Regions from separate parts of the Aminobacter sp. 01T433 genome, predicted to be linked through region 1. Evidence: predicted binding sites of a transcription regulator. Region 1 holds the regulator's gene; each other region holds the start of a gene.
The links. Region 1 encodes HrcA, which represses chaperone genes, less so after heat shock. Its sites were predicted from a motif close to GTTAGCACTCNCNNNNNGNGAGTGCTAAC; they were not measured.

Region 1 (4,913 bases):
ACCAGGCCTTCGTCCTGCAGGATCGACAGCCGCGCCGAAGACAGCGACTTGCCCGACAGCACTTCGTAGCGCGCGAGGTCGATGCCTTCGACGAGCCTCAGGCCCATGAGCAGGAATTCGTCGGCCTCTTCCGAACGGTTCAGTATCTCGCCACCGGTGATGCCGTGGCCACGCTCCTCGACCAGATCGGCCCAGCGTTCGGGCAACTTCTCAGCGATCGTCACCATGCGGGTGTTGTTTTCGAGGAAACGGCCATGCGCGCCGGGGCCGACACCGACATATTCGCCATAGCGCCAGTAGGTCAGATTGTGCCTGCTTTCAGCACCCGGCCTGGCGTGGTTCGAAATCTCGTAGGCGGGCAAGCCGTGCGCTGTCGTCACCTCCTGGGTGATCGCATAGAGCTCCGCTGCGTGTTCGCCGTCGGGGATTTCGAACTTGCCCGCATTGTAGAGCTGGAAGAAGCGCGTGCCTTCCTCGATCGTCAGCTGGTACAGCGACAGATGATCGACCGCATAGCTGATCGCCTGTTCAAGCTCTTTCGCCCAGGCGTCGGGCTTCTGGCCCGGCCGCGCATAGATCAGGTCGAATGACAGGCGCGGAAAGATCTCGCGCGCAAGCCCGATGGCGTGCAGCGCCTCCGGCACATTGTGCAGCCGGCCAAGGAAACGCAAATCGGCATCGTTCAGCGCCTGCACGCCGAGCGACACGCGGTTGACGCCGGCGGCGCGATAGCCGCGAAAGCGTTCGGCTTCGACCGACGAGGGGTTGGCCTCAAGCGTGATCTCGGCATTGCCAGCAATGGTCCAGTTGGCGGCGATCGCGTCGAGTACCGCGCCCACCGTTTCGGGCTTCATCAGCGACGGGGTTCCGCCGCCGAGGAAGACGCTCGTCACCTCGCGCGGGCCGGTGCGGGCCCGCATCGTGGCAAGCTCGGTGGCGAAGGCGCGGGCGAAACGTTCCTGGTCCACCGGCTGGTGGCGGACATGGCTGTTGAAGTCGCAGTAAGGGCATTTGGCCGCGCAAAACGGCCAGTGCACATAGACGCCGAAGCCGGGGTCGCGGCTGAGCGACGTAACGCCCATCAGGCCGAACCGAGCATAGCGCGGGCGAATTTCTGGAAGGCGCGGGCGCGGTGTGAAAGCGCGTCAGCCTGGCCGGGCTTCCAGCCATGCTTTTCCTCAGCACTCATTTCGCCAAAGGTCTTGTCGAAACCTTCAGGCAAAAACACCGGGTCGTAGCCGAAACCCTTTTCGCCGCGCGGCGGCCACACGAGATTGCCCTCGGCCTCGCCACGGAAATATTCGGCGTGCCCGTCCGGCCAGGCCAGGCAGATCACCGCGACGAAGCGGCCGGTGCGTTGGTCGGCCACCTTGGCGCCACGCTCCTGCATGGCGTCTTCGGTGCGCTGCATCGCCATGGCGAAGTCGCGCGTGCCGTCGGGCTTTTCGGCCCAGTTGGCGGTGTAGACACCCGGCGCGCCGTCGAGCGCGTCAACCACCAGCCCGGAATCGTCCGACATCGCCGGAAGGCCTGTGGCGGTCGCCGCCGCCAGCGCCTTGATGTAGGCGTTTTCCTCGAAGGTCGTGCCGGTCTCGTCGGGTTCGGGCAGGCCGTATTCCTTGGCCGATTTGGCGGCGATGCCGAACGGCGCCATCAGGTCGGCGAATTCGCGCAGCTTGCCGGCATTGTGGCTGGCGATCACGATCTCGTTGTCGGCAAGCTTGCGCATCAAAGGCCCCATAGTTTCGGCTCGGCGATTTCAAGCGAATTGCCTGACGGATCGCGGAAATAGATGGAACGGCCACCATTCGGCCACTCGAAATCGGCTTCGATGGCGACGCCTTCGCCCTCTAGCCTTGTCTTCCATTGCTCGACTTCTTCAGCCGTCGCGGCAAAGCACAGATGCCCTGGGCCTGCTGTGCCATGCGGCGGCACCGGCAGCTTGGCATCGGGCTTCGGCGGCTGCCGCGTCGCCTCGGCGTTGAACAACAACAGCACGCCCTGGCCGCAGCGGAAGAACACATGCCGCCCCGGCACCTTGGCGATCCGCTCCAGCCCCATCACCTTGCCATAGAATGCCTCAGCGGCATCGAGGTCGGTGACGTAGAGCGCGGATTCGAGGATCGCCGAGAGCCGCATGGCGAATGCCTCAGCCCACCGCCATCTTCTGCAGGTCGACCAGCCGGGTGATGCCCTTGCGGGCGAGGCTCATCAGCGCCAGGAATTCCTCTTCCGAGAACGGCACGCCTTCGGCGGTGCCCTGGATCTCGACGATGCCGCCCTTGCCGGTCATGACGAAATTGGCGTCGGTGCCGGCCGAGGAGTCTTCGACATAGTCGAGGTCGATGACCGGCTGGCCGTCATGGATGCCGCACGAGATCGCAGCGATATGATCTTTCAACACCTTGTCGACGCTGACCATCTGGCGCGCTTCCATCCAGCGCAGGCAGTCGTGAAGCGCGATCCAGGCGCCGGTGATCGAAGCCGTGCGGGTGCCGCCGTCGGCCTGGATCACGTCGCAGTCGACGGTGATCTGGCGCTCGCCGAGAGCGCCCATGTCAACCACGGCGCGCAAGCTGCGGCCGATCAGCCGCTGGATTTCCTGCGTGCGGCCGCCCTGCTTGCCGGCCGAAGCCTCGCGGCGCATGCGTTCGCCGGTCGAGCGCGGCAGCATGCCGTATTCGGCTGTGACCCAGCCCTTGCCGGAATTGCGCATCCAGCCCGGCACCTTTTCTTCCAGGCTCGCCGTGCAAAGCACATGGGTGTCGCCGAACTTCACCAGGCACGAGCCTTCGGCGTGCTTGGACACGTTGCGTTCGAAGGAGATGGCGCGCATTTCGTCGAATTGGCGTTTGGAGGGGCGCATACGGCTACTTTCTCTGGCGAAATCGGAAAATTGTTGCCGGCTTGTAGCTCCATGGCAGGACCAGCGCAAAGGAAAACCGGTTCCGCTGCTGGAGCTGTTGTGTTCGCTGCCGTGCGGTCTATATCATTTTGGACGGAGTCCATGAAGCAGATGACCAAAGCGGTACCCGATCCCACGCTGCAATCGCTCGACATGCGCTCGCGCGACATCTTTCGGCGCATCGTCGATTCCTATCTCAGGGATGGCGAGCCGGTCGGCTCGCGCAACCTGTCGCGCATGCTGCCTTCGTCGCTGTCGCCGGCAACCGTGCGCAATGTGATGAGCGACCTGGAGCATCTCGGTCTCGTCTTTGCGCCGCATATCTCCGCCGGCCGCCTACCGACCCAAAAGGGCCTGCGCTTTTTCGTCGACGCCTTCATGGAACTCGGCGACCTCTCCGACGAGGAGCGCCGCACCATCGAGGCCCAGGTCAAGGCCTCGGGCGAGGGTGCTTCGCTGGAGCACATGCTGACCGAGGCGAGCCAGATGCTGTCGGGCATGTCGCGCGGTGCGGGCCTGGTGCTCGCTGCCAAGAACGAGGTCGCCCTCAAGCATATCGAGTTCATCCAGCTCGAACCGACAAAAGCTCTCGCCGTGCTGGTGTCGCAAAATGGCGATGTCGAAAACCGCGTCGTCGAGCTGCCGCTCGGCGTCACCGTCTCCCAGCTTCACGAGGCGTCCAACTTCCTCAACGCCCATATCCGTGGCCGCACCTTGGCCGAGGCCCGGATCGAGATCGCCCGCATCAAGGACGAGACCAAGGCAGCCCTCGATACGCTGTCGCAGGATCTCGTCGAAAAGGGCCTTGCCGTCTGGGCCGGAGCCGAAAGCGGCCTGCCGTCGCGGCTGATCGTGCGCGGGCGCGCCAATTTGCTCGAAAACGTCACCGCCCAGGCCGACATCGAGCTGCTCAAGCATCTGTTCGAGGACATGGAAACCCAGGACGGGTTGATCCAGCTTCTCGACCTCGCCGAGGAAGGCTCGGGCGTGCGTATCTTCATCGGATCGGAAAACCGGCTGTTTTCGCTCTCCGGTTCGTCGCTGGTCGTGGCCCCTTATCGCGACAAGGATGCCCGTGTTGTCGGCGCGCTCGGCGTCATCGGCCCGACAAGGCTCAATTATGCGCGCATCGTGCCGATGGTCGACTATACGGCGCAGTTGATCTCGCGCATGCTCAGGTGAGATAATCGCCCAGTCATACTCAGGAGGATGCAATGGCATTCGAACAGATCAAGGCCGAGATTGCGGTCCTCTTGCAGGAGATGGTTAACCAGCCCGAAGACGAACACGAACTGCACGAGCGCCTGCGCGAGAAGCTGGCCGAATTGCGGGCGCAAGGCTTGCCGGTGCCCGCCGACCTCGTCGAACTGGAAAAGCGTCTCGACGAGGATTTCTACAAAGCAGGCGCCTGATACGCCGTGGCATTGTCTGACCGCGGACTGGCCTAGCCGTTCACTAGGCTTCGCTGCTGGCTGGGCCGATCACAAGCGCACCGTTTTCGACCTTCGCGACGATCTCGCGGCCGGCCATGGCACCTGTGAACTTGACGGTGATGCTGTCGTTGCTGCCCTCGAACCTGACGGTGACCGTGCCGTCGTCATTGCGCGCAAGCGTCGCCGTGCCGAGGTCGAGATTTGACCTGCGTGCACCATCTTCGCTGAAGCGGTGGATGCTCAGCGGTGCGTTCGTCTCGACGGTGTCGTTGCCGTCGCCTTCCGCGACGTGCAGAAGTGCCGCGCGGCCAGCCGTGCTGTCGATTTTGATCAGGTCGTCGCCCTTGCCGCCCGTCGCACCGACGCTGGAGCCGGACAACTGCAAGACGTCATTGCCGTCGCCCCCGTTCGCTGACGCCTCCCATTTGGCGGTGACACGGATGGTATCGTTGCCTTCGCCGCCGGTGATCCTGTCTGCGCTGTCGGCGGATATGTTCATGACGTCATCGCCAGTCCCGCCGTGAACACCGGAAACGCTGCGCGCAGCGATTGCGATCGTATCGTTGCCCTCGTCG
Region 2 (4,913 bases), on a different contig from region 1:
AGGCGATATCGCGCATCCGTGCCGATCTGTTTTTCCTCGGCGTCACCGGCGTCCATGTGACGGAAGGGTTGACCACGGGCGATATGGAGGAGGCGGCGATCAAGCGGCAGCTGGTATCCTGCTCCGCCGAAACGGTCGTGCTTGCGACAAGCGACAAGGTAGGTGCCGTGTCGCCATTCCAGGTTGGCGGTCTCGATGACATCGCTACATTGATCGTCGACGGCAAGGCCGCGCATGACCGTGTCGCGGCGTTCTCTCAAACTGGCGTCTCGGTCATGCGCGCCGAGTATTGATCAACCGCGTAGGTCGCAAGGAAGCGCGCCGCGCAACGAAAAAGGGCGCCCGAAGGCGCCCTTTCCGTAAGCTTGAGCCAGGTGGCTGGATTAGAAATCCATGCCGCCCATACCGCCCATGCCGCCCATGCCGCCAGGCATGCCGCCGCCGCCAGCCGATTCCTTCTTCGGAGCTTCGGCGATCATGGCTTCGGTGGTGACGAGCAGGCCGGCAACCGAGGCTGCGTCCTGAAGTGCGGTGCGGACGACCTTGACCGGGTCGACGATGCCCATGGCGATCATGTCGCCATACTCGTCGGTCGCGGCGTTGTAGCCGAAGGTAGCGCCCTTGTTGTCAAGGATCTTGCCGGCGACGATCGAGGCTTCAGCACCTGCGTTCGAAGCGATCTGGCGGGCCGGAGCCTGCAGAGCGCGACGGACGATGCTGATGCCTGCAGCCTGATCGGCGTTGATGCCGGTGGCAGTGATCGCCTGGGTGGCGCGCAGGAGAGCGACGCCGCCGCCAGCCACGATGCCTTCTTCGACGGCAGCGCGGGTTGCGTTCAGCGCGTCATCGACGCGGTCCTTCTTTTCCTTGACTTCCACTTCGGTCGCACCGCCGACGCGGATCACGGCAACACCGCCGGCGAGCTTCGCCAGACGTTCCTGCAGCTTCTCCTTGTCGTAGTCCGACGTGGTCTCTTCGATCTGCTGCTTGATCTGGCCGACGCGGCCTTCGATCTCAGGCTTCTTGCCGGCGCCGTCGATGATGGTGGTGTTCTCCTTGGAGATCGACACCTTCTTGGCGCGGCCGAGCATGTCCAGCGTGACGTTCTCGAGCTTGATGCCGAGGTCTTCGGAGATGACCTGGCCACCGGTGAGGATGGCGATGTCTTCCAGCATGGCCTTGCGGCGATCACCGAAGCCCGGTGCCTTGACGGCAGCGATCTTCAGGCCGCCACGCAGCTTGTTGACGACCAGCGTTGCAAGAGCTTCGCCTTCGACGTCCTCGGAGATGATGACGAGCGGCTTCGAGGTCTGAACGACAGCCTCGAGGATCGGCAGCATGGCCTGCAGGTTGCCGAGCTTCTTCTCGTGGAGAAGAATGTAGGCGTCTTCCAGCTCGGCAATCATCTTGTCGGGGTTGGTGACGAAATAGGGCGAGAGGTAGCCGCGGTCGAACTGCATGCCTTCGACGACTTCGAGTTCGGTCTCGGCGGTCTTGGCTTCCTCGACGGTGATGACGCCCTCGTTGCCGACCTTCTGCATCGCTTCCGCGATCATCTGGCCGATCGAGGCTTCGCCGTTGGCCGAAATCGTGCCGACCTGGGCGACTTCCTCGGAGGTCTTGATCTTCTTGGCGCTCTTGACGAGGTGTGCGACGACTTCGCCGACAGCCAGGTCGATGCCGCGCTTCAGGTCCATCGGGTTCATGCCAGCGGCAACGGCCTTGTGGCCTTCCTGGACGATAGCCTGTGCGAGAACGGTCGCGGTCGTGGTGCCGTCGCCGGCCTTGTCGTTGGTCTTCGAAGCAACTTCGCGGACCATCTGCGCGCCCATGTTCTCGAACTTGTCTTCAAGCTCGATTTCCTTGGCGACGGAAACGCCGTCCTTGGTGATGCGCGGGGCGCCGAACGACTTGTCGATGACGACGTTGCGGCCCTTGGGGCCGAGCGTGACCTTCACGGCGTCGGCGAGGATGTTGACGCCGCGCAGCATGCGCTCACGGGCGTCGCGGGAAAATACTACGTGTTTAGCAGCCATGTTTTAGCTCCTGGGCTGAATGCCCGTTACTTCTGGTGTGGTTGCGAACTAACTTCGACGGTTCAGCCGATGATGCCCATGATGTCGGATTCCTTCATGATCAGAAGGTCTTCGCCATTGAGCTTCACTTCGGTGCCGGACCACTTGCCGAACAGGACGCGGTCGCCCTCCTTGACGTCCAGCGCAATGATCTTGCCAGCTTCGTCGCGGGCACCGGAACCGACGGCGACGATTTCGCCTTCCTGCGGCTTTTCCTTGGCCGTATCGGGGATGATGATGCCGCCTGCGGTCTTGGACTCGGATTCGACGCGGCGAACAACCACGCGGTCATGCAGCGGGCGGAACTTCGACTTTGTCATTTGAATTTCCTCGGTGAACTGTTGAGAACGTTCCTCGGTCCGGGCTGGCCGGACTTGGTTAGCACTCACTTCAGGAGAGTGCTAACGTGCCGGTGAGATAGGCCGTCGCCCTTTTACTGTCAAGGGAACGACATCCACATGACAGCGAGATTCGTGGGTTTATGCCCGTGCCTGGGCGATGGCTTTGCGGAAGTCGTCAGCCGTCATGCCGCGCTTGTACAAAGCCTTGCCGATAAGGAAGCCGGGCGTGCCCCGGAGCTGGAAGGCTGTGGCCTGGGCGTGGCTGCGCGCAAGCAGGCCCACGAAGGTGTCTCGACGTGAGTCGAGCTCGCCGCGGGCTTGCGCGACATCGACGCCGATATCACCCAGAAGGTCGGCGGTGCTGCGAAACGTCAGGCGCTCATGCGTGGTCATCAACGTGCGCACGGCGTCGGCGTAGCGACCCTGGCTGTGGGAAGCCAGCGTCAGCAAAGCCGCGTTGCGCGATACTTCGCCGAAGATTGGCCAGTCGCGCAAGAGAACACGGATGTTGCCGTCCTCAGCCATGACCTTTGAGAGTTCGATGAAACTCACCTTGCAGTAGGGGCACTGGTAGTCGGTGAATTCGACCACGGTGACGTTGCCGTCCGGATTGCCGAGCACCGGTATATCAGGATCGAAGGCCACTTCGTCCACGCTCGGCATTGGATTGGCCCAAAGCGGCATGGGCGCCATCACGCTCAGCCCAGCAATGCCCTTGAGAATATGACGCCTGTTTGGCGACCGGTCCTGCATGCAATCGATCCTGTTCACGTCTGGGGCCTTTCCTAAACGATGAGCGACCATGATTGACAGCGGCCTGATCGTCGCGTGAGCGCACAACAGTGTGAACGTAAAATCATGGTGCGGTGCAAAATCCCCGCTTGAATGGTGAGCATGCTTATAATATATGCCGCTCATGAAAAATGAAGGCATCGAAAGGCTGGGCTTCCTCATCCACGACGCGGCGCGGCTGATGCGTCGCAACTTTGAGCAGCGCGGTAGCGAATTTGGGCTGTCGGCGGCGCAGTGGCGACTGCTTGTCAGGCTGGTCAAGGAAGAGGGTGTGGCGCAGGCGCGTCTTGCCGAGCTTCTCGAAATCGAGCCGATCAGCGTGTCGCGACTGCTGGACCGGATGGAGGAGGGCGGCTGGATCGAACGCCGTCAAGGTAATGCGGATAGGCGTGTGCGCATGATCTTCCCGACCGACAAGGCGCTTGAGGCCTTTTCCGAGGTCAAGGCAGTTGCCGGCGAGGTCTATGAGCGGGCGCTGGACGGACTTTCTCCCGAAGAGCGGCTCGCCACGGTCCATGGCCTGCGCACCATAGTCGACAACCTTTCCGCGGGCGAACCCGCCAATGTGAATTGTTTGAGAGAGACGACAAAATGAACGCGGTGGCGAAAGTGAACGAAAACAGCGCAAAGCTCGAACTCGAGAGCCCTGCGGCAGCCCAGCTTCAACCCGCATTGGCGGCACCAGCGCCGGCTCCCAAGAAGCGTGGGCGCTTTGTGCTGATGGCGGTGTTGCCGCTGGCCCTGGTTGTCGGCGGCGGTTATTTCTACGTGACCGGCGGCCGCTACCAGGAAACCGAAAACGCCAATCTGCGCCAGGCCAGGGCGATCATCGCCTCGGAGGCGGCTGGCCGCATCATCAAGGTTGATGTTGCCGACAACACCACGGTGAAGGCCGGCGACCTGCTGTTCGAGGTTGATCCCGAGCCCTACAGGATCGCTTTGGCGCAGGCCGATGCCGCGCTCGCCGGTGCACGTCTCAACGTCGAGCAGCTTCGCGCCGCCTACAGCCAGGCAGTCGCTCAGGAGCGGGTCGCGGCCAGCGGGCTAGATTATGCCCAGGCGCAGTTCGACCGCAGCAATGATCTGGTCACCAAGGGCGTGAATACCAAGTCTTCGCTGGACGAGGCCCGCATGGAACTCGACAAGGCCCGGCAGCAGCACAGCGCTGCCGTGCAGGGCATCGTCAGCGCCAAGGCAGCACTCGGTGGCAATCCCGACATTGAGACCGACAAGCACCCGACAGTGCTGGCGGCACTCGCTGCGCGTGACAACGCAGCCTTCAACCTGGCGCAGACGTCGGTTCGCGCCCCTGCCGATGGCGTGGTCTCGCAGGCCGCATCCTTCAAGGTCGGCCAGTTCGTGAGTGCAGGTACTGCGCTGTTCAGCCTGGTCGAGACCGGCGACACCTGGGTCGAGGCGAATTTCAAGGAAACGCAGCTCACTCATATGAAGCCCGGCCAGGAAGCCGATATCGTGCTCGACACCTATCCCGACCGTACCTTCCGCGGCACGGTGGAAGCGATCGGCGCCGGCACTGGCGCGGAGTTCTCGCTGCTGCCGGCACAAAACGCGACCGGCAACTGGGTTAAGGTCACGCAGCGCATCCCTGTGCGGGTCAAGGTCGACACCGCCGATGCTGGCTTGGCGATGCGCACCGGCATGAGCGCCACGGTGTCGATCGACACCGGCAAATCCCGCGGCTTCG
Region 3 (4,913 bases), on a different contig from region 1:
GGAGATGTAAGCCATGCTGCGTGAGACGTCTCGGGTTCTTGGCGATCTGCTGGCGCGCGACATGCCTACGTCTCGCATGCACGATGAGGCGCGCTGACCTGCCGCATCCAGCGCCCATGACCGAGAAGCGGTTCTCGGTCATGCACCCAAGCGCGCCGCTATCGGAAATCGGCGGCTGTCAAGGTGTAGTAGGTGCGACGCCCGTGAGAATAGGCCTCGCGTGCGACATCGTGGATCGACCTACGCGCCGCATCGAAGGCCGTCAGGCACTCTGCCTCTGACAGTTGCGTTCTGCCTGACTTGGCGCCCGCTTTCGCCAGTGCACCGGCCTCGATGAAGAATGGCACTTCGAACATGCCGTCATGGCCGATGAAGCGGACAGCCTTTTTGGCTTCATCGAAACTGCGGCTCGGATTGAGAAAGGCTAACGTCATGTGTTGCCTGCTATGTTGCTGTTCAGCCCAAGTGCGGCCAGCCTTATCCGCTCCTTGCGGCGACCGGTATTGCGAAGATTGAGGGACATCATCCCATCCGTCGCATCCGACCGGGTCAGGCCGGTCATCATCTGGCCGCCGACAATCGCCGGAATGCCGGTGAAGACATGATAGACGGTCCAAGAGCGATCCGGTTCAATGCGCCGCCCGAACTGATGATGGATACCATCGCGGCTGGGCGCGCCGCCTTCATTTTCCCAGATGCAGATCGCGGCAGCATCCTGTCTGCGTTGGACATCGTTGCTGCGTGCATTCATGGTCATGGCCTTCCTTCAGGGAGTGCGTCGGTATCGATAGGTCCGGAATAGAGGATCCTGCCATTCGCATCGGCGATCGTCATGGCATCCGGTCGCTGCGGCAAATCGAGGGTTTGCGACAAGCGCCGCGCGATCTCGATCGCGCCCTCGACATCGGCGGCTTCGTTAGTCTCGCGGCCCACGACCGCATGCGCGTCATCCTTGCCGCGGGTCCGATAGAATTCGATCGCGATCTTCATCTGCAGCCCGACTCCCGAGCATGGCCGTCAGCGCTTGCCGCCCGGGACCGCTTTTGCGGCGAGCTTAATCTGGCTGCCGAACGTGCTTTCTGGCGTCGGTGAGGCTTTCACCTTTGCCTGCTTGGGCTTTCTGATCTCGCGGCTGCTGCGCTTTTGGCCCTTAGCCATTGCCGAAAGTCCTTTCGATGAGATCTGCGCCATTCCGGGCCAGCGACGCGCCGATCAGCTCGATGCTGTCTTCGGTCGTCACGCGCTCATGGCGCTCTTCTTCGTTGCGGATGCGGTACTGAGGGGAGTTTTCCCTCGGCGGCAACGTGGCGGTAATGCGGTAAGGCGACATGCCGGCCCCAGGGACGGTCTGCCCCACCGCGAAGCGATGAGTTGCCGGGTCACGCCGGGTCGGACGGTTGCCTCGCATGATGTATGTCGCGGTCATGATTGTCGGTCCTTTTCCAGCGCCGCTTCCAGGCCTGCCGGATCGATCGGTACCATCTGTTGCTTCGTGCCCTGCACAGCGATCGCCGGCAAATGGATGAAGGTACTGGTCCGCAGCCAAGCTAGCCGGGAGATGCCCTCGATTGAGTCTTCGTCGCTGTCGATCCGGTAGTCTCCGGCCGATTGCGGCGCATCGAGACCCGCGAGCGAAAACGCGGATGTAAAGCGGGCGACGGATTGTGTGGTGCGACTGGTCATGGTTGCGTTCTCCGCAAGGATGGCGCGGGATGCGCACTCCCTGCATCGTTCCGGCCCGGACCGGAATGTCGCACGCGCTGCCAGTACATCCGTGGTCAGCGTCAGGCTTCATTCAGGTTCTGGCCGAGCGACAGGACTGCCGGATCGGCACCCTGTATTCGCTGTCGAGAATTCGGTGGAGAATGGCGGGTCCAGGGTCTCTGACACCGCGAAAAGCCAAGTCGGCCAAATCAACGAGTTCAACATATACGCCATTGCCGGAATTTTTTCAATATGAAATATTAATTTCTTGCGAGGGAAACAAATCTTTATCTTTATATCTTAAACATTGAAATCCGCTTCCAATCTATTTTCCATTCGAATGGGCAATAATTTTTACTATCGCCACTACGTTATATTTTGAAACAATTTCAGACATGGCCGGTAATTATTTCTGGCACTCCTATCAATCGAGTGCCAATGACGCCACATATATGACGCGGCCGCCCTACGCGCCGACTGCAGAAAGAACCTCTATGAAATTCCGACCACTTCACGACCGCGTCGTTATCCGACGCGCCGAAGGCGACCTCATATCCAAAGGCGGCATCATCATTCCCGACAATGCCAAGGAAAAGCCGCAGCAGGGCGAAGTGGTTGCAGTAGGACCGGGCTCGCGCGACGAAAGCGGCAAGCTGATACCGCTTGACGTCAAGGCAGGCGACACCGTGCTGTTCGGCAAATGGTCGGGTACCGAGGTCAAGATCGACGGTGCCGATCTCCTGATCATGAAGGAGACCGACATCATGGGCATCGTCGACAATAGCGAAGCGGCCAAAAAAGCGGCCTGATCAGGCTGTGCGGTCTCAAGAACGAACTGGACGAAAAATCATGTCTGCCAAGGAAATCAAATTTTCCACCGATGCCCGCGACCGCATGCTGCGCGGCGTCGAGCTGCTCAACAACGCCGTCAAGGTGACACTTGGCCCGAAAGGCCGCAATGTCATCATCGATCGCGCCTATGGCCCGCCGCGCATCACCAAAGACGGCGTCACCGTCGCCAAGGAGATCGAGCTTTCCGACAAGTTCGAGAACATGGGCGCGCAGATGGTGCGCGAAGTGGCCTCTAAGACCAACGATCTCGCCGGCGATGGTACAACCACAGCAACCGTGCTCGCCGCCTCCATCCTGCGCGAGGGCGCCAAGCTGGTTGCAGCCGGCATGAACCCGATGGATCTCAAGCGCGGCATCGACCTTGCGGTCGCGGCCGTCGTCAAGGACGTCCAGGCGCGCTCCACGAAGGTCAAGTCTTCCGACGAGATCGCCCAGGTCGGCACGATCGCTGCCAATGGCGACGCAACCGTCGGCGACATGATCGCCAAGGCGATGGACAAGGTCGGCAATGAAGGCGTCATCACCGTCGAGGAGGCCAAGACCGCCGAGACCGAACTCGACGTCGTCGAGGGAATGCAGTTCGACCGTGGCTACCTCAGCCCCTATTTCGTCACCAACACCGACAAGATGCGTGCCGAGCTGGAGGACCCCTACATCCTCATTCACGAAAAGAAGCTTGGCAATCTGCAAGCGATGCTGCCGATCCTCGAAGCCGTGGTGCAGACCGGCAAGCCACTGCTGATCATTTCCGAGGACGTTGAAGGCGAAGCGCTGGCAACGCTTGTCGTCAACAAGCTGCGTGGCGGTCTGAAGGTCGCCGCCGTCAAGGCGCCGGGCTTCGGCGACCGCCGCAAGGCGATGCTGGAAGACATCGCGATCCTGACCGCCGGCCAAATGATCTCAGAGGATCTCGGTATCAAGCTCGAAAATGTCACCATCGACATGCTCGGCAGGGCAAAGCGCGTGCTTATTGACAAGGATACGACCACCATCATCGACGGCTCCGGCGACAAGGCCGGCATTGCGGCGCGGATCGCGCAGCTGAAGATGCAGATCGAAGAAACCACCTCGGACTACGACAAGGAAAAGCTGCAGGAGCGCCTGGCCAAACTCGCTGGCGGCGTTGCCGTCATCCGTGTCGGCGGCGCGACCGAGACCGAGGTCAAGGAAAAGAAGGACCGCATCGATGATGCGCTGAATGCCACCCGGGCTGCCGTTGAAGAAGGCATCGTTGCCGGTGGAGGCGTGGCCCTGCTGCGCGCCAAAGCGGCATTGGAAACACTTGTCGGTGCAAATGCCGATGTGACAGCGGGCATTTCGATCGTGCTCAAGGCGCTCGAGGCTCCCATCCGGCAGATCGCCGAGAATGCCGGCGTCGAAGGCTCCGTCGTCGTCGGCAGACTGATGGACAGCGACGATACCAACCTGGGCTTCAACGCACAGACGGAAACCTATGTCGACATGATCAAGGCCGGCATCGTCGATCCGGCCAAGGTGGTGCGCACGGCCTTGCAGGACGCTGGCTCGATCGCAGCCCTGCTGATCACCGCCGAAGCCATGATCGCCGACGTTCCGGCGAAAGACGCGTCCAACGGCGGCGGCCCCGCCGGTATGGGCGGAATGGGTTACTAAGCGACGCCTAAACCATCCGGCCGCCACGCGGCCAGATGTGACTGCCCACCTTTCAACAAGGAGCATTTCCATGGCTATGCAGACCAACCAAAAGCAGTCCGTCGCCGCACGATGGGAAAACTACCAGCCGTCCAAAATCGACGCTCGCGTGGACATGCGTCGGCACCGCCGTCGCCACCATGATCATCGGCTTCAGCTGGGGCGGCTGGGTCACAGGCGGCACCTCGCAGACACTTGCGACGACGGCCGGCGACGTGGCGCGCGGTCAACTCGCCTCGACCATTTGCGTCGATAGGTTCAATGCAGCACCCGATGCAGCGGCAAAGCTGACCGAACTGAAGGCCAAGTCCGCCGGCTACGATAGGCAGAAGTTCGTCGAGGCCGGCGGCTGGGCAACCATGCCGGGAGAGACCACTCCTGATCGGCGCGCATCCATAGGCTGCGCCACCGCACTCGCGACCTGAGCCGGCTTCGCCGCGGCCGTACTGGCGTCCGCGGCGCACGCCCGTCAACTGCATTGATCAAGGAGCATGAGCAATGATCGCTTTGTGAAGAAGGCCGAGTTGCAGCCATTGGCCAAAGAAGATGACGGCAACCGCTTCGAGCAGATTCGCAGGGTTGCAGCGCAAATGCACAAGAAATCGGATGCGGATGACGCACGTCGCCGCGACCGCCGAAGAGCTGAGGATAGCCAGCTTATCTGACAGGCTAAATTCGGCGTTCCT
Region 4 (4,913 bases), on a different contig from region 1:
GCGGTTGATGAGCGTGTCGGCAAGCACAACAAGAAGCAGCGTGACAAGGACCACGCTGGCACGCAGCATGCGAGGGGCATCGCCGTTGAAGGCGAACTCCCACCAGAGCTGACTACTGTATTCGACGTGGCGGAAGGCGAAAAAGCCGAGCCATATGCAGGCGCAGATCGTCGTGCCGACACTGGCCAGCCAGCCCCAGGAGAGATGCAAGTCACTGCGCAGCGGGCGCCGGTAGAAGGAGTCGCGGAAGACAAACAGTGTCAACGTCATGAGCGACAGCACCAATGCTTCTTCCCAGTCGAGGCCCTTGGCCAGGGAAAAGATGGCACCGCTGATGAAGAGCACCATTGCCGCTAGCCAGGCGCGTCGCAGCCTTTTGACAAGTCCACGGGCAACGATCAGCAACGCCACGGCAACGAAGCTCGCGCCGAGATGGGACATTTCGACGAAGGGCAGCGGGATGAATTCGGACAATGTGTCGATGCGCTCGGCAAGGCTTGGCGTCAGTGCTGAAATCAGGATCACCATCGCGCCGATGAAGGCGATGCCGGCCGAAAGCGGCGGAATCAGCGGCTCGAGCAGCAACGAGGCGGCACCGACAGGACCGGCGAGGCGGTGACGGTGGCGGTGGATTTCGGAGATGACCAGGCCGAGCACCGCAACGGCAAAGGGCAGCAGCGTGTAGACGATACGGTAGGCAACCAGTCCAGCAAGGGCTTCGGAATTGTTGCCCAGACCGAGGCCCGCGATGATTGTAGCTTCAAAGGCGCCGATGCCGCCCGGCGCATGGCTGACGATGCCGAGGATAACGGCAACGACATAGACGAGGATGAAGGCCGAGAAACTTCCCACACTGCCCGCCGGAAGCAGCACATAGAGGCAGGCAGCAGCAGCGGCCAGATCGATAAGCCCGGCTGCGATCTGCACCAGTGCGCCGCGCGAGGACGGCAGCCGGAGCGAAATCCGGCCGAACCCCAGGGTTCGCTCGCCACGCGATAGCCAGACGACGAGCACGGCGATGCCAAGCAGGACGACGACGCCGATGGCGAGATCCAGTTCGGGCCCGAGCGTCGCGAGCCATGGGATCTGGCCCGGTTCGGCGACCATCGCGATCGCTGCCATGATGGCGAAGGCAAACCAGATCGCAAACCACGAGGTGCCCACGATGCGGCCGATATCGGCAAGTTCGATGCCTTGGGCGGCATAGACGCGGTAGCGCAGCGCACCGCCCGTCAGCAGCGAAAAACCAAGCGCGTTGGAGATCGCGTAGCCGGCGGCACCAGCAAGCACGGACACGCGACGCGGGATGCGGCCAGGGGCAATCGTTTCGACGGCCACGACGTCATAGAACGCGACAGCAGCGAAGCTGATGATGGTGAACAAGACCGCCAGCAACAGCGGTTCAAGCGGGAAGCTGCGCAGATCATCCTGAATTTCCGCGAGCGAAATCGCATTGATGTGCTGGCTCAGCACCCAAAATGCAAAGATCGCGACGGCGACGCCAGCAAGCGGCAGGGCGACGGCCGATCGACGTTGCCAAGAGAACAGCTTGCCGCGCTCCGGCTGCATGTCGAGATCTTCGGTCGTAAGCTTGTCCATGCTGTCGCCATTCAATTCGCTGCGCGGAACGCGTCGGCGAGGCGCGAAGAGGCGACGCGATAAGGGCAATTCTGCGGCGGATTTCACCCTGCAATCAACCGCGAACCTTAACTCTTCGTCATGTTCCGCTGCGAGGTAATGGGGCGGGTTTCTGGCTGGTGCATGGCGCCCTCCAGAAGGTTTGCAATTCTACTCGTATCGCTGAAGAATTTTCTATAAATATTTTTAAGTCACCTTTATCGTGATGAAATCAACTTTTTCATACCTGTTTATCTTTGCATGATTTCTCAGAAAAATAACGCGCTCCTCTTTTTTTGAATACTTCAATGCAGCGCAGAATTATTTTTAGCACTCCTGTTATTCGAGTGCCAAAAGGTGTACACAGGGAATGCGGTCCCCTACGCGCCGACTGCAGAAAGAATCCCCATGAAATTCCGACCACTTCACGACCGCGTCGTTATCCGACGCGCCGAAGGCGATCTCAAATCCAAAGGTGGCATCATCATTCCCGACAATGCCAAGGAAAAGCCCCAGCAGGGCGAAGTGGTTGCAGTAGGACCGGGCTCGCGCGACGAAAGCGGCAAGCTGATCCCGCTTGACGTCAAGGCAGGCGACACCGTGCTGTTCGGCAAATGGTCGGGCATCGAGGTCAAGATCGACGGCGCCGATCTCCTGATCATGAAGGAGACCGACATCATGGGCATCGTCGACAATAGCGAAGCGGCCAAAAAAGCGGCCTGATCAGGCTCCGCGGTCTCAAGAACGAACTGGACGAAAAATCATGTCTGCCAAGGAAATCAAATTCTCCACCGATGCCCGCGACCGCATGCTGCGCGGCGTCGAACTCCTCAACAACGCCGTCAAGGTGACGCTCGGCCCGAAAGGCCGCAATGTCATCATCGATCGCGCCTATGGCCCGCCGCGCATCACCAAAGACGGCGTCACCGTCGCCAAGGAGATCGAGCTTTCAGACAAATTCGAGAACATGGGCGCGCAGATGGTGCGCGAAGTGGCCTCGAAGACCAACGACCTCGCCGGTGACGGCACCACCACCGCAACCGTGCTCGCCGCCTCCATCCTGCGTGAGGGCGCCAAGCTGGTTGCAGCCGGCATGAACCCGATGGATCTCAAGCGCGGCATCGACCTTGCGGTCGCGGCCGTCGTCAAGGACGTCCAAGCGCGCTCCAAGAAGGTCAAGTCGTCCGACGAGATCGCCCAGGTCGGCACGATCGCCGCCAACGGCGACGCCACCGTCGGTGACATGATCGCCAAGGCGATGGAAAAGGTCGGCAATGAAGGCGTCATCACTGTCGAGGAAGCCAAGACCGCCGAGACCGAACTCGACGTCGTAGAGGGAATGCAGTTCGACCGTGGCTACCTCAGCCCCTATTTCGTCACCAACACCGACAAGATGCGTGCCGAGCTGGAGGACCCCTACATCCTCATTCACGAAAAGAAGCTCGGCAATCTCCAGGCGATACTGCCGATCCTGGAGGCCGTGGTGCAAAGCGGCAAGCCGCTTTTGATCATTGCCGAGGACGTCGAAGGCGAAGCGCTTGCAACGCTTGTCGTCAACAAGCTGCGTGGCGGTCTGAAGGTCGCCGCCGTCAAGGCGCCAGGCTTCGGCGACCGCCGCAAGGCGATGCTGGAAGACATCGCGATCCTGACCGCCGGCCAAATGGTCTCGGAGGATCTCGGTATCAAGCTCGAAAATGTCACCATCGACATGCTCGGCCGGGCAAAGCGCGTGCTCATCGACAAGGACACGACCACGATCATCGACGGCTCCGGCGACAAGGCGGGCATTGCCGCGCGGGTCGCGCAGTTGAAGATGCAGATCGAAGAAACCACTTCCGACTACGACAAGGAAAAGCTGCAGGAACGCCTGGCCAAGCTCGCCGGCGGCGTTGCCGTCATCCGTGTCGGCGGCGCGACCGAGACCGAGGTCAAGGAAAAGAAGGACCGCATCGACGACGCGCTGAACGCCACCCGGGCTGCCGTTGAAGAAGGCATTGTTGCCGGCGGCGGCGTGGCCCTGCTGCGCGCCAAGACCGTGCTGAAAACGCTTGTCGGCGCCAATGCCGATGTGACCGCTGGCATTTCGATTGTGCTCAAGGCGCTCGAGGCGCCGATCCGGCAAATCGCCGAGAATGCCGGTGTCGAAGGCTCCGTCGTCGTCGGCAAACTGATGGACAGCGAGGATGCCGATCTGGGCTTCAATGCGCAGACCGAAACCTATGTCGATATGATCAAGGCCGGCATCGTCGATCCGGCCAAGGTCGTACGCACGGCCCTGCAGGACGCCGGCTCGATCGCCGCACTGCTAATCACCGCCGAAGCCATGATCTCCGACATTCCGGCGAAGGAAGCATCCAACGGCGGCAACCCAGCTGGAATGGGTTACTGAGCAACGCCTGAACCATCTGGCCGCCATGCGGCTGGATGGTGACTCCCCACCATCAACCAGGAGCGTTACATGGCCATGCAGACCAACCAGAAGCAGTCCGTCGCCGCACGATGGGAGAACTACCAGCCGTCCAAATCGACGCTCGTCTGGACATGCGTCGGCACCGCCGTCGCAACGATGATCATCGGCTTCAGCTGGGGCGGCTGGGTCACCGGCGGCACCTCGCAGACGCTTGCAACGACAGCCGGCGACGTGGCGCGTGGTCAACTCGCCTCGACAATATGCGTCGAGCGGTTCAATGCAGCACCCGATGCTGCGGCAAAGCTGACCGAACTGAAAGCCAAGACAGTCGGCTACGATAGGCAGAAGTTCGTCGAGGCCGGCGGCTGGGCTACCATGCCGGGAGAAACCGCTCCTGACCGGCGCGCCTCGATTGGCTGCGCCACCGCACTCGCGGCCTAAGCGATTCCATCTCGCGCCGGAACGGCCAGTTCCGGCGCGAGTGTCCTCGTTTCCAGTGCCGCGTTTGACCGCCACTCCAACCCGCCGACGGTGCGCTTTTCCTCTCGAACGACATGCTGCCGCCGCCTGGAAATATCCTGGCGGGCGTCTCGGCTTCAGCAGAGAAGGATTTCGACCATGATCAAATTCTCAAAGAAGAACGACCCATTGCCGGCAGAAAGCGATGAAAACCGCTTCGACTTCATCCGCAGGGCCGCAGCCGAGAAACACAGAAGAATCAAGAGCGACGACGACCGCCGCAATGAGCAAGCGATCGAAGACGAGCAACCACAATGAGCTTGAGCTGCTGACAGTCCGCAACCGGTTGCCCGGCAATGGTGGACTCAGATCGCCTTGGTCAGCACGCCGTCGCCAACCAGCCGCTCTTTCAGCATGGCGATGAACA

Region 2: the regulator HrcA is predicted to act here: its motif matches at 2,453-2,481, upstream of groES (co-chaperone GroES).
Region 3: the regulator HrcA is predicted to act here: its motif matches at 2,116-2,144, upstream of AC1DLV_RS21045 (co-chaperone GroES).
Region 4: the regulator HrcA is predicted to act here: its motif matches at 1,944-1,972, upstream of AC1DLV_RS23750 (co-chaperone GroES).

Annotation. Positions count from the first base shown of each region.
Region 1 covers NZ_JBFTPR010000001.1:238,893-243,805, forward strand. The annotation lists gene hemW (radical SAM family heme chaperone HemW) at 1-1,082, opposite strand, end outside; gene rdgB (RdgB/HAM1 family non-canonical purine NTP pyrophosphatase) at 1,082-1,729, opposite strand; gene AC1DLV_RS01220 (VOC family protein) at 1,729-2,139, opposite strand; gene rph (ribonuclease PH) at 2,150-2,866, opposite strand; gene hrcA (heat-inducible transcriptional repressor HrcA) at 3,017-4,087, shown strand; gene AC1DLV_RS01235 (hypothetical protein) at 4,120-4,317, shown strand; gene AC1DLV_RS01240 (hypothetical protein) at 4,361-4,913, opposite strand, start outside.
Region 2 covers NZ_JBFTPR010000003.1:241,621-246,533, reverse strand. The annotation lists gene AC1DLV_RS06445 (DeoR/GlpR family DNA-binding transcription regulator) at 1-293, shown strand, start outside; gene groL (chaperonin GroEL) at 384-2,036, opposite strand; gene groES (co-chaperone GroES) at 2,099-2,395, opposite strand; gene AC1DLV_RS06430 (DsbA family protein) at 2,555-3,187, opposite strand; gene AC1DLV_RS06425 (MarR family winged helix-turn-helix transcriptional regulator) at 3,324-3,803, shown strand; gene AC1DLV_RS06420 (HlyD family secretion protein) at 3,800-4,913, shown strand, end outside.
Region 3 covers NZ_JBFTPR010000013.1:27,851-32,763, reverse strand. The annotation lists gene AC1DLV_RS21075 (hypothetical protein) at 1-142, opposite strand, end outside; gene AC1DLV_RS21070 (DUF1488 family protein) at 159-434, opposite strand; gene AC1DLV_RS21065 (hypothetical protein) at 431-757, opposite strand; gene AC1DLV_RS21060 (hypothetical protein) at 754-990, opposite strand; gene AC1DLV_RS21055 (hypothetical protein) at 1,151-1,426, opposite strand; gene AC1DLV_RS21050 (hypothetical protein) at 1,423-1,683, opposite strand; gene AC1DLV_RS21045 (co-chaperone GroES) at 2,199-2,513, shown strand; gene groL (chaperonin GroEL) at 2,554-4,188, shown strand; partial or broken gene AC1DLV_RS21035 (hypothetical protein) at 4,259-4,652, shown strand; gene AC1DLV_RS21030 (hypothetical protein) at 4,719-4,892, shown strand.
Region 4 covers NZ_JBFTPR010000016.1:103,912-108,824, reverse strand. The annotation lists gene mprF (bifunctional lysylphosphatidylglycerol flippase/synthetase MprF) at 1-1,599, opposite strand, end outside; gene AC1DLV_RS23750 (co-chaperone GroES) at 2,026-2,340, shown strand; gene groL (chaperonin GroEL) at 2,381-4,006, shown strand; gene AC1DLV_RS23740 (hypothetical protein) at 4,076-4,468, shown strand; gene AC1DLV_RS23735 (hypothetical protein) at 4,646-4,804, shown strand; gene AC1DLV_RS23730 (LysR family transcriptional regulator) at 4,852-4,913, opposite strand, start outside.